4 regions of the Robertmurraya sp. genome follow, and region 3 is predicted to be linked to each of the others. Evidence: riboswitches for the same ligand, from Rfam matches in the RefSeq annotation. Region 3 holds a riboswitch; each other region holds the start of a gene.
The links. A riboswitch is a leader RNA that binds a small molecule or an ion and turns the genes downstream of it on or off. The one in region 3 is predicted to bind S-adenosylmethionine.
Positions count from the first base shown of each region.

Region 1: another riboswitch for S-adenosylmethionine. It lies ahead of ACGLXV_RS10195 (methionine ABC transporter ATP-binding protein); the one in region 3 lies ahead of metK (methionine adenosyltransferase).
Region 2: another riboswitch for S-adenosylmethionine. It lies ahead of ACGLXV_RS23465 (O-acetylhomoserine aminocarboxypropyltransferase/cysteine synthase family protein); the one in region 3 lies ahead of metK (methionine adenosyltransferase).
Region 4: another riboswitch for S-adenosylmethionine. It lies ahead of mtnK (S-methyl-5-thioribose kinase); the one in region 3 lies ahead of metK (methionine adenosyltransferase).

Region 1 is NZ_JAKFCQ010000072.1:27,153-33,047, forward strand. It holds gene ACGLXV_RS10180 (iron-containing alcohol dehydrogenase family protein) at 1-1,000, opposite strand, end outside; gene ACGLXV_RS10185 (MetQ/NlpA family ABC transporter substrate-binding protein) at 1,064-1,906, opposite strand; gene ACGLXV_RS10190 (methionine ABC transporter permease) at 2,004-2,669, opposite strand; gene ACGLXV_RS10195 (methionine ABC transporter ATP-binding protein) at 2,659-3,672, opposite strand; SAM riboswitch class I at 3,746-3,852, opposite strand; gene ilvD (dihydroxy-acid dehydratase) at 4,034-5,707, opposite strand.
Region 2 is NZ_JAKFCQ010000188.1:23,688-29,582, reverse strand. It holds SAM riboswitch class I at 13-118, opposite strand; gene ACGLXV_RS23465 (O-acetylhomoserine aminocarboxypropyltransferase/cysteine synthase family protein) at 224-1,537, opposite strand; SAM riboswitch class I at 1,608-1,706, opposite strand; gene ACGLXV_RS23460 (hypothetical protein) at 1,785-2,135, opposite strand; gene ACGLXV_RS23455 (thioredoxin family protein) at 2,380-2,685, opposite strand; gene ACGLXV_RS23450 (toprim domain-containing protein) at 2,700-3,056, opposite strand; gene ACGLXV_RS23445 (YusG family protein) at 3,185-3,424, opposite strand; gene gcvH (glycine cleavage system protein GcvH) at 3,525-3,908, opposite strand; gene ACGLXV_RS23435 (arsenate reductase family protein) at 3,944-4,306, opposite strand; gene ACGLXV_RS23430 (acyl-CoA dehydrogenase family protein) at 4,451-5,895, opposite strand, start outside.
Region 3 is NZ_JAKFCQ010000085.1:11,677-17,571, forward strand. It holds gene ACGLXV_RS11795 (alpha/beta hydrolase family protein) at 1-767, shown strand, start outside; gene ACGLXV_RS11800 (DUF2584 domain-containing protein) at 802-1,044, shown strand; gene pckA (phosphoenolpyruvate carboxykinase (ATP)) at 1,081-2,667, opposite strand; gene ACGLXV_RS11810 (thiol-disulfide oxidoreductase DCC family protein) at 2,862-3,245, shown strand; SAM riboswitch class I at 3,318-3,456, shown strand; gene metK (methionine adenosyltransferase) at 3,686-4,888, shown strand; gene asnB (asparagine synthase (glutamine-hydrolyzing)) at 5,129-5,895, shown strand, end outside.
Region 4 is NZ_JAKFCQ010000069.1:45,239-51,133, reverse strand. It holds gene ACGLXV_RS09250 (2-hydroxy-3-keto-5-methylthiopentenyl-1-phosphate phosphatase) at 1-264, opposite strand, end outside; gene ACGLXV_RS09245 (2,3-diketo-5-methylthiopentyl-1-phosphate enolase) at 261-1,493, opposite strand; SAM riboswitch class I at 1,581-1,688, opposite strand; gene ACGLXV_RS09240 (pyridoxal phosphate-dependent aminotransferase) at 1,772-2,947, opposite strand; gene ACGLXV_RS09235 (carbon-nitrogen family hydrolase) at 3,077-3,853, shown strand; SAM riboswitch class I at 3,922-4,081, shown strand; gene mtnK (S-methyl-5-thioribose kinase) at 4,154-5,341, shown strand; gene ACGLXV_RS09225 (methylated-DNA--[protein]-cysteine S-methyltransferase) at 5,366-5,863, opposite strand; gene ACGLXV_RS09220 (PAS domain-containing sensor histidine kinase) at 5,878-5,895, opposite strand, start outside.

The sequences.
Region 1 (5,895 bases), on a different contig from region 3:
TGGACTCTCCAGCTGCTACTGTCCTCTCGGCGATAGGCGTAAGTTTTTCAGAGTTATATAACCCAAGATCCCTTAGTAAAATAGGAAGCTTTAGGGATTTATAAAAAGAAAGAAGAGAGGCAACCTCCTCTAAATTTCCCTCGAGTACAAGCTGAACAAGAATGCCGTATGCTACCTTTTCACCGTGAAGAAGATGATGAGTTTCCGGAGCAACTGTTAGTCCATTATGTACTGAGTGGGCAGCAGCGATTCTCCCGTAACGGTCTCCGAAGCCACCGACCAAACCACCTGCTACGATGATTGTTTCAATTACTTGAAGAAAAGCTGGAGACGATGTTTTTTCTTCCATCGCTTCTAATGCTGCTTGGCTATGTTCTAGTAAAACAATCTGACATAGTCTTGCACTTTGATGGGCAATTTTTACAGATATCGGTTGATCTTGTAATTCACGTACTAACACATCGGCTTCGTACCATTTGGCTAATGTGTCTGCAATTCCTGCTCGGACATACTTAACCGGTGAATGAAGAATAATACTAGGCTCAATTAAAACAATAAGTGTGCTTTTCGGAAAAATGGTGTAATGAGTGAATTCACCATCGTCTGTATAAAACACACTCAATGGTGTCCAAGCAGAGCAGGTGGAGGCAAGTGTCGGAATGAGAATGGCTTCCGTGTTTGTTTCGTGTGCCACTGCCTTTGTAAGATCTAGTACTTTCCCTCCTCCTATTCCAATAATAGCGTCGATACTTGTGCCATTGGCTATCGTTGAGATTCTTTGTACTTCATGTAATGAGCACTCACCATGATAGGGAACAAAGGTAAGCCCTACATTGGTTATTTCTGGTAAATAGGATGAAGCTGCTTTCCAAGATTCTTCTCCATGAATCACTAAGCAATGATTAATTGAATTGGAGAGAAGTAAATTTTCTAGGTCGTTTAACGAACCCTCATAACATGCATAATAGGAGGGAGCACCACGAACTTCTAATTTTGTCACTGTCCTCAATCCTTTCTATTAAAAACAACGCCGGAAAAACGGCGTTGTTTTTTAGTTCTTCAATTAGCGATTTACCATCCATTCCGGTTTTCCGAAGCCTTGGAAATCTTCATCGATAATAGCTTCAAATTCTTCCGATTCTACGACTTCCTTCAGGGCTTTCGCAAATTGACTATCAATATTCTTTGTATCTACTACCACACGGTTGCGGTATTGATCAGGCATGTTTTCAAGTTGCAATGCGTCAAGTAAGTCCATTTTTGCCGCTAATGCGAAATTTCCTGGTACAGCAGCAAGGTCCACGCTGTCAACCGCACGTGGAAGCTGAGCTGCTTCAATTGGTTGGAATACAAGATTTTTTACATTGTTTTCTACGTCTTTTTCAGAAACGGTTAATGGGTCAGCATCAGCATTTAATTTAATTAAACCGAGGTCTTCTAAAATTAAGAAAGCTCTTGCTGCGTTTGTTGGGTCATTAGGAATCGCAATAGCAGCGCCATCAGCGATCTCATCGATAGAAGTAAACGTCTTAGAGTAGATTCCCATTGGTGCGGTTGGTACTGAAATCACATCAGAAAGTTCAATCTTATTTTCTTTTGCAAAGTTTTCCATGTAGATTTTGTGCTGGAATAGGTTTGCATCAAGGTCACCTTTTGATAACGCAAGGTTTGGTTGAACATAGTCACTGAATTCTACTACTTCTACTTCATAGCCTTTTTCCTCTAATAACGGCTTAATCGCGTTTGATACCATGTCGCTGTATGGACCAGATGTTGCTCCAATTTTCACTTCTTTTTTCGTAGTCGCACTTTCCTCAGAAGAAGATGCCTCCTCAGAACTTCCGCCGCAAGCTGCAAGAGCTGCAATAGAAATCAAAATTACAAAACTCAAAAATAACTTTCTCATCGTAAATATTCCCCCAATAGTTTTATGGTGTCTGTCACCCTTCGTGGACAGTTGGTGCATTATTGTCCGTCTGGAGTGGACAGTGCTTACATGTGATTTATCTTTTGTTTACTGCTTTTGCTAGTCGGTCACCAAAAAATTGGATGAGCTGGACTAAGCAGATTAGGATGATAACGGTGGTGATCATGACCGTGTTGTCGTATCGGTAGTACCCGAACCGGATGGCTAGATCTCCAACACCGCCTCCACCTACGATACCAGCCATCGCTGAGTAAGCGACTAAACTAATAATCGTAATGGTCACGCCTTGGATAATCCCTGGTTTTGCTTCTGGCAGAAGAACCTCCTTGATAATCATCCACGGGGAAGCCCCGACCGCGACCGCTGCTTCAATGACTCCCTTATCAATCTCACGCAGTGACTGTTCTACCAACCTTGCAAAGAAAGGAATCGCAGCTACTGAGAGTGAAACAGAAGCGGCAGTTGGCCCGATTGTTGATCCAGCGATCAAGTCTGCCAATGGCAAAAGGGCAATGAGTAAGATAATAAACGGAACCGAGCGAATCATGTTCACTAAAAATCCCACAATCTGATTAAATAGGGAATTCTCTAAAAATAATCCGCGGTCGGTAACAAACAATAGTACTCCCACAGGCAAGCCGACAATCATGGCTACCACAATCGATATTCCCACCATATAAATCGTTTCAAAAAAGGCTTTGTTTAAATCAGGTAGCAACTCTATCAAGCTATCAAGCGGCATCTCTGATCACCTCCAAACTTTCTGTTCGAGATGTAATGTACTGCAGGGCTTTTTCTACTTCAGCATGATCTCCAGTAAGCTCCATAATGAAAATCCCTAGAGGGGTCTCTTTTATGTACTCGATTTTGCCGTGTAAAATATTGCCCTTCACTTGGAACTTCTGTAGCGCATCTGAAATCACTGACTCCTCTGCAATCGCCCCACGGAAATGGATCTTCACAATCTTTCCTTTGCTTGAAGTTAGTAAGTGTTCTGGTAAATCAAATTGAAGAATTGTATTAATGAATTCCTTCGTAAGTTCGTTTGTTGGATGTGAGAACAAATCATACACTTGCCCTTCCTCAACTATTCGACCGTCCTGCATAACAGCCATTCGATCACAAATCTCTTTTACGACTTCCATCTCATGTGTGATCAGTACAATCGTTAACCCTAGCTCTTGGTTAATCTTTTTTAACAAAGATAAAATTGATTTGGTCGTGCTCGGGTCTAGGGCAGAGGTAGCTTCATCACAAAGGAGAACGGAGGGGTTATTCGCTAATGCTCTCGCAATCCCTACACGTTGTTTTTGTCCACCACTTAGCTGAGACGGATACACATCACGCTTATCGGACAAACCGACCATTTCAAGTAGCTCTGTTACTCGTACATCAATTTCTGCTTTTGATTTATGAGCCGCTTTTAGAGCAAATGCTACGTTTTCAAAAACAGTCTTTGAGCTTACGAGATAGAAGTGTTGGAAGATCATCCCGATTTTTTGACGAGCGCTCCGAAGCTCCTTTTTCCCAAGAGAAGTAAGGGAAACACCATCGATCTTAATTTCGCCTGAAGTCGGAGCCTCTAATAAATTCAGACAGCGTAACAAAGAACTTTTGCCCGCACCACTATAGCCAACAATTCCAAAAATCTCGCCTTTATTCACGGTAAGTGACACATGGTCCACACCGGTTACTTCACCTTTTTTCGTTTGGTAGACTTTCACCAAATCTTTTACTTCGATCATCTCTGTCACCCCTTAAACTATAAAAATACAAAAATGCCTCTTTCCAATCAGAAAGAGGCATCGTTATATATACGACTTATCTTTCAGAATGGAATCATTCTGTAGGAAGTGGCACCGTTCCATGAAATGGAGGTTGCCGGACGTCATAGGGCCTAATCCCTCGGTCGCTCTTGATAAGTAAAAGGTCTTATTAAATTTGTTACATGAATCATAAATCTAATAGGTGAGAAGTGTCAACAGCTGTTTTTGGTAGAAGGATGTATGGGGAACGCTTACATAACTGAGGCTGTAAGCGGAAAAAATTTTAAAAAAAGATAAAAACACCCATCCACAAAAAGTGAATGGGTGCCATTGAGTAAAATTAGATTTTCATAACTCCACCGGTGCTAGCAGATGTTACAAGCTTCGAATAACGAGCTAGATAACCCTTTTTCACCTTTGGTTCAAAGCCTTTCCAGTTTGCTTTACGCTCTGCCCATTCTTCGTCAGATAAAACAACGTCCATGGAACGAGCGTCAACATCGATTATAATTTGATCTCCATTTTGGATAAACGCTAATGGTCCACCTTCAGCAGCTTCCGGTGATGCGTGACCGATAGACAATCCACGTGAAGCACCAGAGAAGCGTCCATCTGTTACAAGAGCAACCTTCGCGCCAAGTCCCATTCCCATGATTTGAGAAGTTGGAGCTAGCATTTCAGGCATACCAGGTCCACCTTTTGGACCTTCGTAACGGATCACTACAACGTCGCCTTCTTTAACTTTTCCGTTCGCAATGCCGTGAAGAGCTTCGTCTTGTGAATCAAACACAACAGCAGGTCCTTCATGACGATTTCCACCAGTGATTCCACCTGTTTTAATGATGGCACCGTCTGGAGCAAGGTTTCCAAATAATACTGCAAGTCCACCCTTTTCGCTAAATGGGTTATCAATGGAATGAATCACATCATAGTTCTTAACATCACAGCCAGCAATATTTTCACCAAGTGTTTTCCCTGTAACTGTTAATGTATCCAAGTGAAGGGCTCCTTCTTTCTTAGATAACTCGTTTAGAACTGCAGAAACTCCGCCCGCTTCATGCAAATCTTCAATAAACACATCAGAAGCTGGAGCAAGCTTAGATAAGTGAGGTACACGTGCTGCTACTTCATTGATTCTACCGATTGGGTATTCAATCTCTGCTTCATGAGCTAGAGCTAAAGTGTGTAACACAGTATTCGAAGAACCACCTAAAGCCATATCTAGAGCAAATGCGTTATCGATTGCTTTTTCCGTTACGATATCACGAGGCTTAATATCCTTTTCGATTAGTTCCATTAACTGAGTTGCTGATTTTCTAACGAATTCTCTACGCTCAGGAGCTACAGCTAAAATCGTTCCATTACCAGGTAGAGCCAATCCAAGGGCTTCTGCTAAACAGTTCATCGAGTTTGCTGTAAACATACCAGAACAAGATCCACATGTAGGACAGCCGAACTGTTCTAATTCTAAAAGTCCCTTGTCATCAATTTTTCCAGCTTGGTATGCACCTACACCTTCAAATACAGAAGAAAGTGAGATCTTTTTGCCATCGCTAGTTACTCCAGCCTTCATCGGTCCACCACTTACGAAAACAGTAGGGATATTTAAACGAAGTGATGCCATTAACATACCTGGTGTGATTTTGTCACAGTTCGGGATACAAACCATACCATCAAACCAGTGAGCAGCTACTACTGTTTCAACTGAATCAGCAATAATTTCACGGCTTGGAAGCGAGTAGCGCATTCCGATATGACCCATCGCGATTCCATCATCTACACCAATTGTGTTCATTTCGAATGGAACTCCGCCCGCTTCACGGATAGCATCTTTTACAATTTTTCCAAACTCCTGTAAGTGCACATGTCCTGGCACGATATCAATGTAGGAATTAACTACCGCGATAAACGGCTTACCAAAATCCTCTTCTTTTACCCCAGCCGCACGTAAAAGGCTTCGGTGTGGTGCGCGATCAAATCCCTTTTTTATCATATTACTTCTTAATTCTGCCAAAATAATTCCCTCCCAATCTATCAAAAACCAATGGTTTTAATGTTTTAAATTATTAAAAAATTTTAACAAATAGAAGGAGACTTGTAAAGAAAGATGACAAAACAATTATATGGTAGATTTTAAAAGTTACCCTCATTCGTACTGTTTTGTTGCTTTTTAATGTTCTTATAGTGATAGTAGTATGGCGT
Region 2 (5,895 bases), on a different contig from region 3:
ACAGTCACCTTTCTCTCATCTATCAAAGCAATACGCTTTGTGTGAATTGGCACCATTTCAATAATTTGACGGTTGCCGGGCTTCATAGGGCACATCCCTCCACCTCTCTTGATAAGAGCTTATCAATCTATATGAACTTTACGTTGTAGTCTTAATCACGAATGCTATCGTATCATGGAAAAATCGGAGTGTCAACGATAAATTTCGACAAAAACCTTATTGATTACACATGGCTAGTAAGCGACGTTTTCCCTGTCGCCAGTGTAATCGCTTGCTCTAAATCTTCAACTAAATCTTCAACATTTTCAATCCCGATTGATAGACGAATTAAATCCTCTGGAACACCTGCTGCTTTTAATCCCTCAGAGTCAAGCTGTTGATGAGTCGTGCTTGCAGGATGGATTACTAAGCTTTTTGCATCGCCAACATTGGCAACATGCGCCCAAAGTTTGAGACTATTTATAAACTTCGCTCCAGCCTCTCGACCTCCGTCGATTCCAAAGACAACGATAGAACCTGCTCCTTTTGGTAAGTATTTCTTTGCAAGCTCATAGTCTGGATGCTTTTCATTTCCTGGATACATCACCCAATTAACCGCAGGATGTGCTTCTAGATACTCTACTACCTTCTTTGTATTTGCCACATGCTCCTTCATTCTCACATGCAAAGTTTCTAGACCAAGTGTGAATTGAAAAGCATTTTGAGGGCTTAATGCTGGACCTAGATCACGTAGTAATTGAACTCTTGCTTTCACAATATAAGCTGCAGCACCAATTGCCTCACTATATACAATATCATGATAGCTTGCATCAGGGGTTGTAAATCCAGGAAACTTCGACGAATTCCAATCAAACTTTCCGCCATCCACGATAATGCCTCCAAGAGTAGTACCATTTCCTAAAAGCCATTTGGTTGCCGAATGAATGACAATATCCGCACCATGTTCGATTGGACGACATAAATAAGGAGTCGCAAAGGTATTATCGATTACTAGCGGAATACCTGCATCATGTGCAATCTTTGCGACCTTTTCGATATCCAAAATTCGCAAGCTTGGGTTTCCAATGGTCTCTGCAAATACCGCCTTTGTTTTCTCTGTAATAGCTTGTTTAAAGTTTTCTGGATTGGTTGAATCCACAAACTTCACTTGAATCCCATATTTAGGTAGCGTTACGGCAAAGAGATTATATGTACCTCCATATAGATTCGAAGCCGCAACGATTTCATCCCCTGCTTCAGCCACGTTAAGAATAGCCAGTGTAATCGCTGCCATTCCACTCGATACAGCAAGTGCTCCGACTCCACCTTCTAAAAGGGCCACTCTTTCTTCAAATACAGTAGTAGTTGGATTATGAATACGTGTATAAATATATCCCGGCTCAGCAAGTGCAAAAAGATTAGCAGCATGCTCTGTATTTTTAAACTGATAAGCATTGTTTTGATAAATTGGTACAGCTCTTGCTCCTGTAACAGGATCTGGGCTTAATCCACCATGTACACCAAGGGTTTCTAACCGATACTTCTTTTGTTCTGTCATTTCATTCCCTCCCAAAAACAATTTTTATTGTAAAACCCCTCATCCTAAGAAGAGGGGGTAGTAGCGTCTCTCCTTATCTTCCAGAGTTTCCTCTGCTGGATTTAGCACCGTGTATTACACCGGTTGCCGGGCATCAAAGGGCCAGTCCCTCCACCACTCTTGATAAGAATTTTTATTAATCACGTAGATGATGGTATCATGGGTAAAATTGGAAAGTCAATAATAATTGCGAAAGTTCAGAAAAGTTTCAAATATTATTCACATGCTTATATGGCTTTACTAAAAAGAACAAGGTTTCTAAGTATAAAGCTGTTCTAAATGTTGCTTGTAAGGAAATTAAATTCGATAAAGTTGCTTGTCTTAGTTTGATCTCCCCGCAAAGCAAGGATATTATATGTTCCTTCCGTCCTTGGAGATGTGCGTCAATATGATGATGAACATTTTTGAATAAAAGTTCAACATTCCCTTTATTTATATGGATAAAGAAGGCCTCATCTTCTGATCTAATACAAATAACGACTGGTGCCTTCTTTAAAAAAGGCAGTAAATGACTTCGGTTATTCCATTCATTCACTGTTCTTTGTAACTGAACAAGCATCGGTCTTCCCCCTCTAAATATACGATTACATATATATTCCACTCTGAGAGAAGCCTTACCTTTAATATCTTTTCGACAAATTTTCGGGGCGTTTGTCAGGGGTACTTAACAAGCTTTGTATCGAATGCTGTAGTTAGAGTTCATTTCCCGAGAAATATGTCATCTTTTTGAACGAAATTACTTTTACTGTCGAAGGGATCTGGGAATCCACAAATAAAAAAATCAGACAAGTACCGTCTGATTCCTAAAAAGATCTTAAACTTTCATATAAAAATGGTACCGATTGAAAAGCATAAATTTTCTTAACAAGTTCATTGTTTCTTATAACTAGCAAACAGGGAACCGACTCAATCGAATATTGCTCAGCTAATGCCGGCACAAAATTCAGATCTGCCTTTAACCAGTTATGGTGTGGCAAAAGCTCTTCAACGACCGAGAGCATTTTCCCTGCTACTTGGCATGTACCACATAATGGTGTGTACAAGTAGAGAAATTTTGTTTCCTCAGCCGAGTGGAGCCGTTCCCTGTTATTATCAAGCAATTCTTGCATGTTGTTACCCCTTCTTACACTTTGTCTAAAAATTGCGTAAAGACGTCGATGTTTGCCCCGAGCAGTACAGTAGCTAAATGATGTTCTGGTGCAGTAGCGACCTCCCTGTAAGTTCGATCGATGTATAAATGGTCTGCTTCAGGAAATTCCCGTTTAAAAAGTCTTCGCAGCTTTTCTCCAGCTTCATCAGCATCAACAAGGATATAGACATCCTTTCCAAACAAATCATCAATGATTTCATCGAGCTTCGAAAGAGATATCGTTCCATTCGTACAAATAATGTCTACAGGCTCCTTAATAACCTTTTGCACCTTCTTTTTGTCTGACGTACCTTCCACAATAATTACTTTTTCAGGTCTCATTTCAGTCATATGCATCACCTGTGAACATGTTGTATTTTCTTTACTTTATTCATTATTCTCGAAAGAGGTGTACAATTCCTCTAACTATTTACGATTATAAAAAAATAAACAGCGGAAAAAAAACCGCTGCCCTTAGATTAACACCATCCACCTTCGTCACAATCGGTATATCTTGGTTCGTCACTGGATGGAGTGGATACAAGCTGAAAAATCTTCTCTCCAGCGCTTTCAAAATGATGCTCAAGCTGCATATCACTTCCACTCGGTAAAGTTACCTTTCCGATTTTCTCGTTTTCTAGATAAAGCACAATTTCGCCATTTTGAAGCTTTCCGACAACACGGTCTGTAATATCTAATTTACCTTGCTGCAAAGTCATGTTGTTGCCATCCCTTTCTTTTCTGTTATACGTCTAGCATGCCCATGTTTGCTAGAAAAAAAAGAGACAATAAAAGACACCTAAAAAGGTGCCTTTTGTATTAGTCTTCGTTAATCATTTCTTCGTATTGCTCAGCTGTCATTAAGTTATCCACTTCACTAGCGTCCGTTGGCTCAACAACAATCATCCAAGCTTTTTCGTATGGTGACTCATTGACAAACTCTGGGCTGTCGTTTAAGTCTTCGTTTACTTCTACTACTTTTCCGCTTACTGGAGCGTAAAGTTCAGAAACTGTTTTAACAGATTCAACGCTACCGAATGGCTCATCAGCAGTTACTGTGTCACCTACTTCTGGAAGTTCAACAAACACGATGTCACCAAGCTCCGATTGAGCGAAATGTGTAATACCGATACGAACGGTATTTCCTTCTGTTTTTACCCATTCATGTTCTTCAGAATAACGTAGATCCTTTGGTGTACTCACGATAAAACCCCTCCATATTATGTATTAATTGTTGGTTACTTTGTAAGCCATACTTTTTCATAGTCTGCTTCCTTAAAGCCAAGCGTTACTTTCTCTCCATCTGTTAGCAATGGGCGCTTGATTAACATTCCGTCCGAGGCAAGAAGCTCAAGAAGCTCGTCCTCTGAAGATGTTGCAATTTTATCTTTCACACCAAGCTCACGATATTTTTGTCCGCTCGTGTTGAAGAATTTTTTCAGCTCAAGTCCACTTGCTTTATAGAAGGATTCAAGTTCCGCTTTTGAAGGAGGCTGCTCTACGATATGTACCTCTTGATACTCAATATTGTGAGAATCCAGCCATTTTTTCGCGTTTCGACAGGTTCCACATTTCGGATACCAATAGAAGGTCAATGCCATGTTACCACCATCCTTTTACACTTTCAATTGCATATTAACATAATTAGGTACAAATTCATAACTTTGACTACGAAATTTTCGGGGAATTTTCGCGTTTGCAAACGAATCCCCCCTTCATCTACTTAAAGGGGGGATTTACTGTAGTTATAGGACAAATTTTTCTGCTTCGATTAGTTTTTCTGATGCTTCGCGCTTTTTCGCAATGACATTGATTGGTGTGTGTCTTGTAAATTTGCGAAGGGCGGAGATCATCATGCGCAGTGCGTCACCTGTTTCTGTTGCGACAAGTGTTTCTTTTGCATGCTGCTCGATTTCGTTGAACGCTTCTTGACAGAAGATTTGTGTGTATAAAAGCTTTTGCTTGCTCTTTTCTTCCCCGTCCTTGACGATTGCTTTTTCTGTTCGTAGAACCACTGATTCCATCGCATAAGCATTAGATACGATATCGGCAATGTTCACTAAGATTTCCTGCTCACGCTCAAGTGCTTTGCCAAACTTTTGAGCCGCTAGGCCTGCCGCAAGAAGGCCGATTTTCTTCGCATTTTTCACTAGATACTTCTCTTGAGCTAGAGGCTCATCCCCTGGCTCTTCTGGCATAAGCATCATGAGCTCTTCTTGAAGGGCTTGCGCTTTCTGAAATAATGGTAGCTCTCCTTTAAATGCTTTCCTTAAATAAGTGCCTGGCACTAATAGACGATTGATTTCGTTTGTTCCTTCAAAAATACGATTAATTCTAGAGTCGCGGTACACTCGTTCAATTTCATACTCGCTCATAAAGCCGTAGCCACCGTGAAGCTGTACCCCTTCGTCCGCTACATAATCCAACACTTCCGTCGCGAAGAATTTATTCAATGAACATTCAATTGCGTATTCAGCAATCGATGCTGCTACCGCTTTCCCATTTTTCACTTCTTCGTCCGATAGCTTGCTCATACGTTCTTCAAAAAGTCCGACTGTACGGTATACAGAGCTTTCTGCCGCATAGATTTTAGAAGCCATTGTTGCTAGTTTTTCTTTTGTTAAATTGAATTGAGATAGCTTTGTTTTAAATTGTTGGCGTTGGTTCGTGTACTTAGTCGTAATTTCAAATGCCGCCTTAGAACCTCCAACTGCCCCTACCCCAAGCTTATAACGACCAATATTTAAAATATTAAAGGCAATAATATGACCTTTACCGTACTCTCCTAATAGGTTTTCAACCGGTACTTGAGCATCTTCTAAGATCAAAGTACGAGTGGAAGAACTCTTAATCCCCATCTTCTTTTCTTCTGGACCAACAGACACTCCCGAAAACTCTCTTTCTACGATAAAAGCAGAGAAGTGCTCGCCATCAATTTTTGCATAAACAACAAATACATCGGCAAAGCCTGCGTTTGTAATCCATTGCTTTTCTCCGTTAAGCACATAATGTGTTCCTTCTGCATTTAAAACAGCCGTTGTTCTTGCCCCTAATGCATCTGATCCCGAGCCTGGTTCTGTTAATGCATAGGCAGCCAACTTTTCCCCAGTGGCTAGTGTAGGTAAGTATTTTTGCTTTTGGTCCTCGTTCCCGAACAATACGATTGGTAACGACCCGATACCAACATGTG
Region 3 (5,895 bases):
AAATTGTTGATATGGAGAGGTTTCCTTCGCCTCATCCACATGTGGAGTTATCGATAGTAACGTATTATTCGGATGGATTTAAGGTGAAAGGAATGTTAGCAGAACCTAAAGGAGAGAAAGCGTTAGATGGTTTTTTATATTTAAGGGGTGGAATAAAAAGTGTAGGAAAGGTAAGGCCATCTAGGTTGGTTCAATTTGCTAGTGAAGGCTTTATTGTATTTGCCCCTTACTACCGAGGAAATCAAGGAGGAGAAGGAAATGAAGATTTTGCTGGAGATGATCGAGAAGATGCATTTGCAGGGTATCGTATCTTACAGCAGCATTCAAGAGTGAAAAGGGTACATGTATTTGGATTTTCTCGTGGTGGGGTGATGGCATTATTAACTGCCATTAAGTTTCCTGATACGGCCTCTCTCGTCACCTGGGGTGGAGTAAGTGATATGAATCTTACATATATGGAAAGAGAAGATTTGAGAAGGATGATGAAGAGAGTCATTGGTGGTACACCGACGAAATATCCAGAAAGATATAAATTTCGGACTCCATTGTATGATATTGAACAATTACGATGTCCAACTTTAATCATTCATGGATCGAAGGATCAAAATGTAAGTGTGGACCATGCGCGAAGATTGGAAGAGAGGTTAAAGGATATACGTCATCCAGTGGAGAGTTGGTATTTTGAGGAGTTGACACATTATTTTCCTCCAAGTATTAACCGAAAAGTCGTTGCAGAGTTAACTCAATGGATGAAAAAACAGTCATAATAATGATAAAATATAAGAAAAGGAGTGGAGAATTATGGGTATGCCATTAGAGTTTAATACAATGATTGTTACTAAGGGTAGAGAAAAGCGACTAGAGGAAAACCTATTTACACTAACCAAAGAAGGATATCGCATATATCCAATAGACATTCCTCTTGAGGTAAGAAGAACGATTGATGGGGAAGTTAGTGGCATGGCAAAAATTAAAAAAGTGATCTTAGAAGGTGAAAAAACGACGATCGAGTATCAATTGATCTCCTTGCATTCATCCAATTAAAAGAGCGTAATCGACTGATTACGCTCTTTTTTAAAGTTATACTAAAGGACCGCCTTTTTCGATAATCTGTGCTGAAACATTTGCAAATTTTTTGAAGTTATCTTTGAACTTAGTGGCTAATTCGTTCGCTTTAATCTGGTACGCCTCTTGGACAGCCCATGTTCGGTTTGGTTGAAGAACATCATCCGGAACACCAGGAACATGAAGGGGGATCTCCAATCCGAAAATAGGATCTTTACATGTTTCTACATGGTTTAGTTCCCCTTCGAGAGCTGCCTGTACCATGGAGCGGGTGTATGATAGCTTCATTCTACTTCCGACTCCATACTCGCCACCAGTCCAGCCTGTATTTACTAGATAAACTTTCGCGTTATGCTCGTCAATCTTGGATCCTAGCATTTCAGCATAGCGAGTTGCTTCTAATGGTAGGAAAGGAGAGCCGAAGCAAGTTGAAAATGTTGCTTGTGGTGAAGTGATTCCTTGTTCCGTACCAGCGAGTTTTGATGTGTATCCGCTTAAGAAATGGTACATTGCTTGTTCCTTAGATAGCTTTGCAATAGGAGGCAACACCCCAAAAGCATCTGCTGTTAGGAATATAATAGTATTAGGATGACCAGCGACACTTGGATCCACGATATTACTAATAGATTGGATAGGATAAGCAGCACGTGTATTCTCAGTTAATGTTCCATCATCATAGTCAGCGACTCGTGTTTCCTTATTCAGCACGACATTCTCTAACACAGATCCAAAATGAATCGCGTCGAAGATTTGAGGCTCCTTTTCTCTTGAAAGGTTAATGCACTTAGCGTAGCAGCCTCCTTCAATATTAAAGACACCGTTAGCTGACCAGCCGTGTTCATCATCTCCGATTAGGCGTCGATTCGCATCAGCAGATAAGGTTGTTTTACCTGTACCTGATAAACCGAAGAATAAAGCAACATCTCCTTCAACGCCGACATTTGCTGAGCAGTGCATAGGGAGAATATTATTTTCAGGCAGTAAGTAATTCATGATGGAGAAAATAGACTTCTTCATTTCTCCTGCATATTCTGTACCACCGATTAATACCGTCTTTCTTTCAAAGGAGACAATGATAAAAGTCTCAGACTTTGTTCCATCAATAATAGGGTCTGCTTTAAAGTTTGGAGCCGATATGACTGTGAATTGTTCCTCATGAGTCAAAAGCTCTTCTGCTGTTGGTCTAATGAATAACTGGTGGGCAAATAGATTATGCCAAGCAAACTCATTTATCACTTGTATGGGAAGGCGATGTTTCTTATCTGCACCAGCAAACCCTTTGAAAACAAACAGCTCATCTCTATCTTTCAAGTAACTTAGTACTTTATTATATAAACGATCAAACACTTCTGGAGAGATTGGTTGGTTAACCGCTCCCCAGTCAATCTTGTCCTTTGTGGAAGCTTCTTCAACAATGTATTTGTCTTTTGGAGACCGACCAGTATATTTTCCTGTTGTTGCTCGAACAGCTCCAGTCGAAGTCAAGACTCCTTCGTTTCTAGTAAGAACCTTTTCGACTAATTGTGGTACAGATAGTTGCACATGCACATGACCAGAGGCTAACAATTCACTTAATTGGTTAGAAATACGGACAGAGTTCATCTGATGACTACCTACCTTTATTTGTTATTTTTAATTAGTATAACACATTAACTTAATTAGTCTATACTATTTATAAAAATATTAGAGGGTGCAAGGAAAAACATCTTATTTGACCTATTTTATAGCCTTTTTATTTCATAAAAACAAGAATCCGAGTTAATAGTCTATACTATTAAAAGAAGGGACAAATTCAAATGGAAATGATCGCATTATTTGATGCTCAATGTTCATTATGTCAGAACACCAAAAGGCTCTTTCAAAAGCTTGATATTGGAAAAAAGGTGACGTGGATGTCTCTTCAGGAATATGAGAGAAAAGGTTTTAGCCCTCAGTTCAAGGCAGTGGATCTTAGAAGGGAAATTCATGTGATTAATCCAGATGGAAAGGTACTTATAGGATATTGGGCTGTAAGAAGGCTATTGCTTCTTTCTCCTATTACATGCTTGTTCGGGTTAGTGCTTCACCTCCCTTTCGTACATTTAATTGGAAATCGGGTTTACCGACTAATAGCAAAAAATCGTTACAAACTCAATAAAAGGAAATGTGAAGATAACAATTGCTCATTATTTGAAGAATGAACTAACTATTTTTCATAAAGATGTTGACAGTATTTGACGTGATACGGTATTATTCTACATTGAACGGATACTCTCTTATCCCGAGCTGGTGGAGGGACAGGCCCTATGAAACCCAGCAACCTGCTTTAATAATTAATTACGATAACTGTAATTAATATAAAAGAGAAGGTGCTAACCTGAGGCAAGGATTTTAGTCCTTGAACGATAAGAGCGAAAGGCGCAAATTACTTTGCTATCACCCTTTCCTCAAGCAGGGAAGGTTTTTTATTTTGCATAAAGTTTTTATTTGGGTGGGTAATTTTTCAAACCTTCATAATAAAAATGGCATGTTTATTTCATACTACTTAGGGAATGAGTTCCGTATCAAATGGAAGGTTTTGTTTATGTTGATATAATAAGCATACCTTTTTCTCAAGTATAAATAAATAGGAGGTCAGGAGATGTCAAAAAAACGTCGTTTATTTACATCCGAGTCAGTTACTGAAGGTCATCCAGATAAAATCAGTGACCAAATTTCAGACTCAATTTTAGATGCTATTTTAGCAAAAGACGCAAATGCTCGTGTTGCTGCAGAAACGTCAGTAACAACAGGTTTAGTATTAGTTGCTGGGGAAATTACAACCTCTACATACGTAGATATTCCAAAGATTGTTCGTGAAACAATTAAGGAAATTGGGTACACTCGTGCTAAATATGGTTTCGATTCAGAAACATGTGCGGTTTTAACTTCTATTGATGAGCAATCAGCTGATATTGCAATGGGGGTTGACCAAGCATTAGAAGCACGTGAAGGATCTATGTCTGATGAAGAAATCGATGCAATTGGAGCAGGAGACCAAGGGTTAATGTTTGGTTTTGCTTGTAACGAGACAAAAGAGCTTATGCCTCTTCCGATTTCTTTAGCACATAAACTAGCTCGCAGACTAACTGAAGTTCGTAAGGAGGATATTCTTCCTTACCTTCGTCCTGATGGAAAAACTCAGGTTACAGTTGAATACGATGAAAATAATAAGCCAGTTCGTATTGATACAATTGTTATTTCAACACAGCACCATCCTGAAGTAACTTTGGAGCAAATTCAACGTAATCTTAAAGAGTATGTTATTAACCCTGTTGTACCAGAAGAGTTAATTGATGAAAATACAAAGTATTTCATTAACCCAACTGGTCGTTTCGTTATCGGTGGACCACAAGGTGACGCTGGATTAACAGGACGTAAGATTATTGTAGATACGTACGGTGGTTATGCTCGTCACGGTGGCGGTGCATTCTCTGGTAAGGATCCTACAAAGGTTGACCGTTCAGCTGCGTACGCTGCTCGTTATGTAGCAAAGAATCTTGTTGCTGCAGGTTTAGCAGATAAAGTGGAAGTACAGCTTGCATACGCAATCGGTGTTGCACATCCAGTATCTATCTCTATTGATACATTTGGTACTAGCGAAGTAAGTGAAGAAGTTCTTATTGAAGTTGTACGTAATAACTTCGATCTTCGTCCAGCTGGAATCATTAAAATGCTTGATTTAAGACGTCCTATCTATAAGCAAACTGCTGCTTATGGTCACTTTGGGCGTACAGATGTAGATCTTCCATGGGAGCGTACAGATAAAGCTGACACGCTTCGTAAGGAAGCTCTTGAAAGATAATTCAATAGAATAAATTAGCCGGGAGTTACAGAAAATTTGTAACTCCCGGTTTTTCTTTACGTCTATAAGGGTATGGTGGTTTAGAAGCAAAAATGAATGTAAACAATGGGTAGTAAGCTTGAATTTTTAGGAAATGGTCAATTAGACAGTGCGATTCGATAATTTTAATGGTAGTATTAATAGGTATTCTTTCTGAATGGAAGATTAAACTCGTAAGAACGGAGTAGGTGAGTTACATACATGTGTGGTTTTATTGGATGTGTTCATGACAAATCGCAAGTGTTTAGTGATGGACAAAAACAACAATTTGAAAATATGAATAATGTGATTACACATCGCGGACCTGATGATGACGGATATTTTTATGATTCTCATGTTCAATTTGGGTTTCGTCGTTTAAGTATCATTGATATAGAAAGTGGGCATCAACCCCTTCATTTTGAAAACGAAAGATACTGGATTATTTTTAACGGTGAAATCTATAACTATGTTGAGTTGAGAGAAGAACTATTGGCAGAAGGAATAACCTTTGCAACAAGCTCCGATACAGAAGTAATTATTGCCCTATATAGCCATCTGAAGGAAAAAGCGGTGGAGAAGCTTCGTGGAATGTTTGCTTTTGTTATTTGGGATAAGGTTGAAAAGACGCTTTATGGAGCACGTGATCCATTCGGCATTAAGCCTTTCTTCTATTTTGATGACGGGGAAAAGACATTCTTTGCATCTGAGAAAAAGAGTATTTTACTCGCACTGCAGAACGATGTATTAAACTATGATTCTTTGCAGTATTACTTAACGTATCAGTTTGTTCCTGAGCCTTATACGATGTCAGAAGGTATTTCAAAATTAGAACCAGGGCACTACTTTACAAAGAAAATCGGATCTGAAATGGAAATTAAGCGTTATTGGAAGGCTCATTTCCACCCAGTAAGAAAATCAGAGAGTGATTTTGTAAAGGAAATTAAAGATGTTCTTTTTGATTCTGTCAAAATTCATATGAGAAGTGA
Region 4 (5,895 bases), on a different contig from region 3:
TTTCAAAAACTTCACAAAATCAGGAAATCCTTCGCGAATTTTTACATTTTCTAATGAATACGTAATGATTTCTTCTTTTTTTGAAGAAGGAAGCAACGAGAAAAGCTTTCCTACTCCTTCTCTTATTGAAATACGCTCAGATAATATGTCGTCTTTCAGCGCTTCCCATTCGGGAGGAGCAAATTTTTTCATAATGGCAATAATATTATCCTTCTCGGTGATCGTGCCATCGAAATCACAAAATACGGCTATTTTCTTGCTCATGATTGTTTCGCCACCTCAGTAACTCCCCACAGTTCGATCGCAGTTGCTAGTTCAGGATATTGCTGCGAGTTTTCTCGCAATGGCAATCCTTTTTGACTTAAATCAATAGCTTGGCGGAAAGCAAGACCTCCACCTTTCGCACCAGCCGGATGCCCATGAACGCCACCACCAGCATTAATGACACTATCTATTCCAAAATCTTGTAGTAAAAGTGGAACAAGTCCAGGATGAATACCAGCTGAAGGCACTGGGAAGCTCTTATTCATAGGTTCTGATTGATCTGTTAACGCTTCAGCAATCGATAATGCTGCTTTCTTTTCCAAAGCCACCGAACCGTATGGAGATGGGAATAAAGACAAGTCGGCTCCAGCGTAACGCAACAATTTTCCAAGTAGTAGGGAATGAGAAATTCCGTATACATCAGACGAAGTGAGTGCTCCACTCACAGCTGGATGTGCCATAATCGGAAGATCGACACCCTCTTCTTCGCGTAATTCCTGAAGAACATCAAGACCATACGCAAACACATTAAATAATAGTAAGTCCGCACCAAGTTCTTTTGCTCTTTTTGCTTTGTCAATTAATTGAGACGTACGCCCTGTCAAGTTCACAGCATACAAGGTACGATGTCCCGTTTCTTCATAAACCTGTTGCAGAACTTCTCTTCCACCAGTAATTCTCTGTTCAAAAGGAGTTAATGGGTTTTCAAAAAGAATTTCGTCATCTTTTACAAAATCGACTCCACCCAATGCCTGTTCGCGTAATTGGCTGAAGAGGAATGGAAGATCTCTACCAAGAATTCCTTTAAAAATACTCATCAATAACGGACGATCATATACCCCAAGCTTCTCTCTTAGACCATTAATACCAAACTTAGGACCTGGAAAAGCCGTTTTTAACTCTTGTGAAAAATCAAGATCTAATAGCTTAATCTTCCCGTCAAGAGACAACTTTCCAAACACCGTTGTTAAAATAGCTGGAAGATCTAGCGAAAAGTTATTCGAGGGATAAGCGATTTTTAACACCGCTACCGTTTCATTCGTATGTTCATCTATGTGTAATTTTTCTGTGGAAATAACTCTACCTTTATATTTTTTCAATTGTTCTTGCTCGAGCTTTTGTAATTGAGTCCATGAACCAACCGTTAAACCAAGCGCAATTTCCTCTGCTTTTTTCTCAGGGTTGTGTTTGGCGTCATGTACCAAGTACGTTGCGATGACCTCACTCATTTGCTTTCGTCCTTTCTCTTCTATACGCATATACATAAAAAACCTCTTCTTGTCATCAGGAAGAGGTTAGTATCGTAAACTAACATCTCCTTATCTATCAGCCTTTGCTGCAAGAATTAGCACCGTGCTTACAAAACATGTAAGTCGGTTGCCGGGCTTCGTCGGGCTCGTCCCTCCACCTGCTCTTGATAAGAAAACGAATGTTTTCATTATGGAATTATTGTTTATACTTTCAATTGATTTTGATTATTCCAGAATTTAATTCGACTGTCAATACATTAACTAAAAATTTGGAGCTTTGAAATTCTTTCAACCGCTTCTCGCAAACGTGCTTCCGAGGTTAGTAACCCAACTCGGACATAGCCTTCTCCCCATGTACCAAAACCAACTCCAGGGGCAACAGCAATATGTGCTTTTTCTAGTAATAGATCTGAAAATTGTTCAGATGTATAACCGGTAGGAACCTTTAGCCATGCAAAAAATGACCCCTCCGGAGCTACGACATTCCAACCTAATTCTTGAAGTCCTCCGATAAAGACGTCTCTTCTAGATTCGTACAATGCATTTAACTCACGAACACAACTTTGAGACTCAGTTAATGCTGTAACTGCCGCTTCTTGGACAGCTCCAAAAAGACTTACATATAAATGGTCTTGCAACAAATTAAGGGCTGAAATGACACTTTCATTTCCAACCGCAAAGCCTACTCTCCAACCAGCCATATTATACGTCTTAGATAACGTATAAATTTCAATCCCCACGTCTTTTGCACCTTCCGTTTGTAGGAAACTAATCGGTTTATGACCATTAAAGCCTATCGCTCCATATGCAAAATCATGAACAACACAAATCTCGTGCTCTTTAGCTAGTTCAACCGTATCCTCAAAAAAATTAGCATTGGCTATTGCGCCTGTCGGGTTATTCGGATAATTTAAGAACATAAGCTTAGCCTTTTCAAGCTCGCTATCTGTTAGAGCCGTATAATCGGGAAGAAAATGATTTTCCTCCTTCAATGGCATCGTAATCATTTCTGCTTGTGCAAGAGCAACTCCCGACCAATAGTCAGGATAACCCGGATCGGGGACGAGAACATGTTCACCTGGGTTTAATAGGCATTGTGGGATTTCAACAAGCCCAGCTTTTCCTCCGAAAAGGATGGCAACTTCTTTCTCTGGATTGATATCTACGTTATATTCTCTTTTATAAAATGTCGCAGCAGCCTCTTTTAATGATGCGAAGCCTTGGAAGGGAGAGTATTTGTGATTATTTGGATTCTCTGCTGCCACTTGCAGGGCTTTTACGATATGTGAAGCTGTCGGTTGATCAGGGTTTCCCTGACCAAGGTTTATTACATCATGACCATCACTGATCTGCTTATTTACTTTTGCAACAAGTGAAGCGAAGAATTGTTTAGGTAAGCTTTTTAATAATTTTGATTGAGGATATATCATCATTTTTCCACCTACTTTATATATTCGGGTAATTGGCAATTTTTATATTGAAAAACTAGTCACAAATGTATATCGTAAATGACAACTTGTAAAGTATTTTTACTAATATTTTTTTAGAAAAGGTGGTTTCTTATGAGAGTTTCTTGTATTCAGATGGACATAAGCTTTGGAAATGTAGAAGAAAACTTTCAAAAAGCGGAAAGATTAATAGAGTCAGCAATGGCTGAAAAACCTGACTTAGTCATTCTTCCAGAGTTATGGACGACAGGCTATGACTTAACCCGCCTCGATGTTCTTGCAGACGTGGAAGCAAAAAAGAGCATTGAATTTTTGCAGAAATTAGCTAAACAACATCGTGTGCATATAGTTGGTGGATCTGTTGCTTCTCAAGAAAACAACGGTGTGTATAACACACTACTTGTCATAAATAACGAAGGAGAACTTGTTTCCACATACAGCAAAGCGCATCTTTTTAAACTAATGAACGAGCATGAACATCTTCAATCAGGAAGTACAAAAGGGATATTTGCGCTCGACAATCACTTATTTGCAGGATTGATATGCTATGATATTCGCTTTCCTGAATGGATTCGTGCTCATACGACAGAAGGAGCGGAGACCATCGTGGTTGTTGCTGAGTGGCCTCTCCCTCGTTTGAACCATTGGAGATCTTTATTAATTGCTAGAGCTATTGAAAATCAATGCTTTGTTATAGCATGCAATCGTTCTGGCTCAGATCCCGACAATGTATTTGCTGGTCATTCATTGATTATTAATCCATGGGGAGAAGTAATTGCAGAGGGAGACGAACTTGAATCTATTGTTACTGGTCAAATTGATTTGGCAGAAGTGAAGAAAGTCCGCAACACGATTCCGATATTTTCAGACCGTCGGACAGACTTATATTAAAAACTGTTGACAACTTTAACACTATGCTGATATGATTCTGATCAGTGAATATTAACTGAAAATTACATCTCTTATCAAGAGTAGGCAGAGGGATTTGGCCCGATGAAGCCCAGCAACCGACCGTAATTCCATTGTGAAATGGGGCGCTATTAATTTTAGCGCCGGATAAATCCGTAAGGCACGGTGCTAATTCCAACAGAAAGAAATTTCCTTTCTGGTAGATAAGAGGTTTGTTGACTAAAGCCTCAAACCTCTTTCTAGTAGAAAGAGGTTTTTTTATGCAATAGGAGGATAATCATTATGTCAACAGTAGTAAAAGAAACTTATCAACCATTAACAGAAGAAACAGCCATCTCACTAGCAAAAGAGAGAAATTTATTCTCCGAAAATAGTACTCTGTCGTGTACAGAAATAGGAGATGGAAACTTAAATTTAGTTTTTCATATTAAAGATCAAGATGGAAAAGGCATCATTATAAAGCAAGCTCTTCCATATGCAAAAGTAGTAGGAGAGTCATGGCCACTCACTTTAAAAAGAGCAACTATTGAAGCAGAAGCATTAAAACTATTTAAAAAGCATGCTCCAGACTTTGTTCCTGAAGTGTATTATACGAACGAAGTGTTAGCTATCACGATTATGGAAGATTTATCTCATTTGACTATCGCAAGAAAAGGGTTAATTGACGGAACCGAATATCCCCTGCTTGCAAGTCATCTTGGCACATACTTAGCCAATACAACCTTTTTCACATCGGAGTTTGGGTTGGATAAGGGACAAAAGAAAGAGCTTGTTGGAAAATTTATTAACCCAGAATTATGTAAAATTACTGAGGACCTAATTTTCTCCGATCCTTACTTTGATGCAGAGACAAATGATTTTGAACCACAGCTCACTTCAACAGTTGAAAAACTATGGAATGATACAGAGTTAAAGCTTCAAGTAGCCTTACTGAGAAAAAGCTTCTTAACAGAAGCTGAAGCACTTTTACATGGTGATCTTCATACAGGCAGCTTATTTGTTTCGAAGGAAGAAACAAAAGTAATTGACCCGGAATTTGCATACTTTGGTCCTGTAGGTTTTGATATCGGTCAAGTGATAGCCAATTTATTGTTCCAAGCAATTGCCTTTGAAGAAAAATCCGATGCGATATACTCCCAGGTAAGAACATTCTGGAATGTATATCAAAATCAATTTTCAGTCCTGTGGGAACATGACAATTTAGAACCATTTGCACGTATTGACGGTTTCCTTTCTACTACTCTACAAAAATACTTTCAGGATGCTGTAGGTTTTGCAGGTTGTGAACTTATAAGAAGAACAATCGGTCTTGCCCATGTAGCAGACTTGGATGGTCTATCGGATGAAAAGGAACGAATTGCAGCGAAAGAAAAATCATTAGCGTTAGGTAGAGAATTCATTCTTAAGCGTAATGAATTCACATCCATTGAAGAGTTAGTTACATTTTTACACACAAAAAAATACGAGTAGAAGGATTCTCTACTCGTAATCTTACTATTGTTTAAAGCCAGCTCCTTCTAATGTAAGGAGCTTTTCCTTTATATCTATACGTGTTCCTGCATACCCAGTTAGCTTCTTATTTTTCCCTATAACTCTATGGCATGGAATGATAATAGGAAGACGATTTGCTTTATTCGCCTGTCCGATCGCACGAACCGCTTTACTATTTCCAATCTTTTCTGCTACATCCTGATAGCTGTATGTTGTCCCAAATGGAATCGAATGAAGGACCTTCCAAACAGACCGTTGAAACTCAGTACCTTCCATCTGAAGTGGCAAATCAAAGTCCTTTCTTCTCTTTGAAAAGTAGTCCTCCATTTGCTGCACAGCTTCTTTTACCAGTTCATTTTCAAATGAAAGGATCGGCTGCTGACCTCTTTCGTGCTTCTGAAATTCCTCATCTCCAATATGAACGGCCGATACTAGTCCATTTTCTACTACTATATAAATCGTCCCTAACTCCGATTCAACCGTTCCATACAATCTATTCATACATGACTCCACCTTTATTTTCCGACTGGTAA